2 regions of the Amycolatopsis samaneae genome follow, and region 1 is predicted to be linked to the other one. Evidence: riboswitches for the same ligand, from Rfam matches in the RefSeq annotation. Region 1 holds a riboswitch; the other holds the start of a gene.
The links. A riboswitch is a leader RNA that binds a small molecule or an ion and turns the genes downstream of it on or off. The one in region 1 is predicted to bind S-adenosylhomocysteine.
Positions count from the first base shown of each region.

Region 1 (2,391 bases):
GTGAATGCCACATGGAGGGACTCAGAGTCCTTCAATGTGGCATTCACGGACCTCGCCTCCGGGCCGTGGGGATTTCCGTTGCCGCGCACCGGAAATCCCCGCTCCGGCTCAGTACCGGTAGTGCTCCAGCTTGTACGGGCCCTCGACGTCGACGCCGATGTAGTCGGCCTGCTCCTTGGTGAGCTTGGTCAGCCGCACGCCGAGCGCGTCCAGGTGCAGCCGCGCGACCTTCTCGTCGAGCTGCTTCGGCAGCCGGTGCACCTCGGTGGCGTACTGGCCCGGCTTGCCGAACAGCTCGATCTGCGCGATCGCCTGGTTGGTGAAGGAGTTCGACATCACGAACGACGGGTGACCGGTGGCGTTGCCGAGGTTCATCAGCCTGCCTTCGGACAGCACGATGATCGCGTGGCCGTCGGAGAACCGCCACTCGTGCACCTGCGGCTTGATCTCCGTCTTGGTGATGCCGGGGATCTTCGCCAGCCCCGCCATGTCGATCTCGTTGTCGAAGTGCCCGACGTTGGCGACGATCGCGTTGTGCTTCATCCTGGCCAGCTGGTCGGCCATGATGATGTTGAAGTTGCCGGTGGTGGTGATGAAGATGTCACCGCGTTCGAGGACGTCGTCCAGCTCGACGACGTCGAGGCCGTCCATGGACGCCTGGAGCGCGCAGATCGGGTCGATCTCGGTGACCGCGACGCGCGCGCCCTGGCCGCGCAGCGCCTCCACCGCGCCCTTGCCGACGTCGCCGTACCCGCAGACGACGACCTGCTTGCCGCCGATCATCACGTCGGTGGCGCGGTTGAGGCCGTCGACGAGCGAGTGCCGGATCCCGTACTTGTTGTCGAACTTGGACTTCGTGACCGAGTCGTTGACGTTCATCGCGGGGAACAGCAGCTCGCCGTCGCGCGCCAGCTTGTAGAGCCGCTTGACGCCGTTGGTGGTTTCCTCGGTGACACCGCGGATGTCGGTGGCCATGCGGGTGAACCGCTGCCCGTCGGCGGCCAGGCTCTCGGCCAGCGTGCGGAGGATGATCCGGTACTCCTCGGGCTCGTCGTCGGCCGCCAGGGGGACCGCGCCCGCCGCCTCGAACTCGACTCCCTTGTGGACCAGCAGGGTCGCGTCGCCGCCGTCGTCGAGGATCATGTTCGGCGTTTTCCCGCCGGGGAAACGGAAAAGCTGGTCGGTGCACCACCAGTACTCGTCGAGGGTCTCGCCCTTCCATGCGAACACCGACGTCCCTTGTGGACGCTCGACGGTGCCCTCCGGCCCGACGACGACGGCCGCGGCGGCCTCGTCCTGGGTGGAGAAGATGTTGCACGAAACCCACCGGACCTCGGCTCCGAGCGCCACCAGCGTCTCGATCAGCACGGCGGTCTGCACGGTCATGTGCAGCGAGCCCGCGACGCGGGCGCCCTTGAGCGGCTGCGCGGCGGCGTACTCCGCGCGGATGGCCATCAGGCCGGGCATTTCGTGCTCGGCGAGCCGCAGCTGGATCCGGCCGGCCTCGGCCAGCCCCAGGTCCGCGACGGCGAAGTCGATTCCGTTGATCTCCCGCAGTTTCTCGCTCATCTCTCGCTCTCTTCTCGGCCGGAATCCGGGCAGGACGGAACAGGGCATCTCCGCGCAGGTGCGGAAACGCCCGCTCAGGAGGCGGGGTCAGTGTTTTCGCGATCCGGAACGCACGAAGGGCACCTCCTGAGTACAGGAGGCGCCCTTGGGAGTGGTCTTCGCGGGCCGAGCGTGGCGGAAAGGATTCCGTCGCAGCGCCTCTCGGCCCCGCCCCAGCGTGGCAAAGCCGCGGGGGAGTGTCAAGCGAGTGTCGTCTCCACGAGATCGCGGCCGAGATCGTCCTGTCCGCCGTCCGGCATCGCGAGCCGCGCGGAGCGGTACCAGCCGGCGTCGGCCTCGGGGTGGGGCCCGACGACGCCGACCCGCCCCTTCCCGTAGGCCACGACGACGGCCGCGGGCGCCCCGGTGTCGTAGGTGGCGAGCACGTTCGCGCCGGAACCGGGGCGCAGCCGGAACTCCGGGCCGTCCTGGAAGTACAGCGTCCGGTCCCGGCCGCGCCAGGAGACGGTCACCACGGTGTCCTTGGTGGTGCGCACGCTGGCCGCGCGGGAGGCGATGTACTGGTCGGTGTCGCCGGGCAGCAGGCCGAACCCTGGCGTGGCCCCGGCGAGGTAGCCGCCGAGGCAGAAGCCGACGTAGCGGCCGCCGGCGGAGACCCAGCCGCGGATGTCCTCGGCGTAGCGGCGCATCTGCCGCCAGCCGTCGTCGAGAGTGCCGCCGCCCGGCTGGGCGTAGAGCACCGCCTTGCCGAGCGAGGCCGCGGTCAGCGATGTCGCCTCGTCCGGCCCGCAGTACTCGACCCGCAACGGGGTGGTGGTGGCC
Region 1 covers NZ_BAABHG010000014.1:33,019-35,409, reverse strand. Annotated here, with positions in the region: gene ahcY (adenosylhomocysteinase) at 109-1,569, opposite strand; S-adenosyl-L-homocysteine riboswitch at 1,700-1,778, opposite strand; gene ABD987_RS32050 (BPL-N domain-containing protein) at 1,809-2,391, opposite strand, start outside.

Region 2 (2,391 bases), on a different contig from region 1:
GCTCCTCCCCCTCCTTCAGGCTGATCGAGTTGACGATTCCCTTGCCCTGCACGCATTTGAGCCCGGCCTCCAGCACCGTCCACCGGGAGCTGTCGATCATGATCGGGATCCGGGCCACCTCGGGCTCGGTCGCGATCAGGTTCAGGAACGTCGTCATCGCCTGCTCGCTGTCGAGCAGGTCGGCGTCCATGTTGACGTCGAGCAGGTTGGCGCCGCCGCGGACCTGGTCCAGCGCGACGTCGACGGCGGCCTGATGATCGTCCGCCTCGATGAGCTTGCGGAAGCGCGCCGAACCGGTGACGTTGGTCCGCTCGCCGATCATCGCGAACCCGGTGTCCTCGCCGATCTCCCAGGGTTCGAGGCCACTGAAGCGCGTGCGGGCCGCCGGTGCCGGGACCCGCCGCGGCGCCGCGCCACGCACCGCCGCGGCGATCTCGGCGATGTGCTCGGGCGTGGTGCCGCAGCAACCGCCCACGAAGTTGACCATCCCGGCGGCGGCGAAGTCGCCGAGCAGCGCGCCCGTCTCCTTCGGGGTCTGGTCGTAGCCGCCGAACGCGTTCGGCAGGCCCGCGTTGGGGTGACAGGCGGTGTAGGTGCCCGCGATCCGGGACAGCTCGGCGATGTGCGGCCGCATCTCCTCGGCACCGAGCGAGCAGTTCACGCCGACGGCCAGCGGCGCGGCGTGTTCGATCGAGCGCCAGAACGCCTCGACGGTCTGCCCGGACAGCGTGCGCCCGCTCAGGTCGACGATCGTCACCGAGATCCACAGCGGCAGGTGCGGCGCGACGTCGCGGGCGGCCGCGATGGCCGCCTTCGCGTTGAGCGTGTCGAAAATGGTCTCGACCATCAGCAGATCGACGCCGCCGTCGGCCAGCGCCCGGACCTGCTCGGCGTAGGAGGCGTACACCTCGTCGAAGGACACCGCGCGGTACGCCGGGTCCTCGACCTTCGGGGACAGCGACAGCGTGACGTTGAGCGGCCCGATGGACCCGGCCACGAACCGCCCGCCGAACTCGTCGGCGGCCTGCCGGGCCAGCTCGGCGGCCCGCAGGTTCATCTCGCGGACCAGCGACTCCATCCCGTAGTCGGCCTGGCCGATGCTGGTGGCGGTGAAGGTGTTGGTGGTGGTGACGTCGGCACCCGCGGCGAGGTACTGGCGGTGCACGTCGAGGATCACGTCCGGCCGCGTGAGGTTGAGCAGGTCGGGGTCGCCGGTGACGTCCCGGGGATGATCGGTGAACCGGTCACCGCGGTAGTCGGCCGGGGTGAGCCCGGCGTTCTGGAGCATCGTGCCCCACGCCCCGTCCAGCACCACCACGCGCTGGTCCAGAAGCTCCCGCAATGCCGTCTCGCCGGTCGCCGCGGCCACAGCCCACCTCCCGATTCAGGGAGGCGCCCTTGCGGATGATGGTACGAGCCGAGCGTGGCGGGCCTTCGCCCGTTGCAGCGCCTCTCGGCTCGGCTACCACGATAGTGGGCGGGGCAACCCTCGCGCCAACCTTCCCACGCTTTGCGCGGCGAGTTCCCTTCTTCCACCACCCGTCCGGGTTCGCATCTCCGGCAAGCGATCATCCGGGTACTGGGAGTACCTAACGCAAACATCGTGCGCACGGCAGAATGGATGCCTTGCTGTTTCATCCTCCCGAGCGACGATGCTGCCGCCGTGACCCCTTGAATCCGGCGGACAGTTTCACGCCGTGCCCCCGCAGAACGGAGTGAAACTTGCCATGTTCGTGATCTCCACCCGGGCGATGCACCCCTGGCTCGCCGAGGTCGCCGGTAACGCCGCGACCTTCCGCCGTGCCCCGGAGGCCGACGAAGCCCATCCCGAGTACCGCCTGCCCCGCGTCTGGAGCGGGCACGGCCTGGCGATGCCGGAAGCCGACCTTCCCGGTTTCGCCGTGGCGCTGTCCGAGGTCATGAAGCTGCCGGACTACTGGATCGCGCGCGCCGAGCTGCCCGCTCCCCGGCCGGACGACGCCGACCTGTGGTCGGATCCCTGGTACGACGTCGACGACGAGTTCGTCTACATCAGCGGTCCCTGCGGCCAGGCGGGTGCCGCGCCCGGCTACCGGCCCGGCCGGGCCTTCGCGATCGCCCTGCCCCACCTCCGCGGGCTGCGGATCAGGGTCGCCGCCTACCTCCGTGCCCACCGCGAGATCCGCCCCGTCGCACCGGCACACTGATCGACCGGCGACCCACCACCGCGGCGGTGCGGGAGGTCCTGCGCGCCGCGCTAGGCCCGCGCGGACGGCCAGTTCCGCAGGACGGCGTCGAGGGCGTCCAGCGCCCGCGCCCACGACACGTCCGCCCCGCGCGAGGTGTGCCGGAACCCGCCCGCGCGCTCCAAACTCACGTAACCGTGGAACGTGCTGTGCAGCAACCGCACGG
Region 2 covers NZ_BAABHG010000001.1:188,903-191,293, forward strand. Annotated here, with positions in the region: gene metH (methionine synthase) at 1-1,369, opposite strand, end outside; S-adenosyl-L-homocysteine riboswitch at 1,384-1,461, opposite strand; gene ABD987_RS00860 (hypothetical protein) at 1,728-2,186, shown strand; gene ABD987_RS00865 (TetR/AcrR family transcriptional regulator) at 2,237-2,391, opposite strand, start outside.
Region 2: another riboswitch for S-adenosylhomocysteine. It lies ahead of metH (methionine synthase); the one in region 1 lies ahead of ahcY (adenosylhomocysteinase).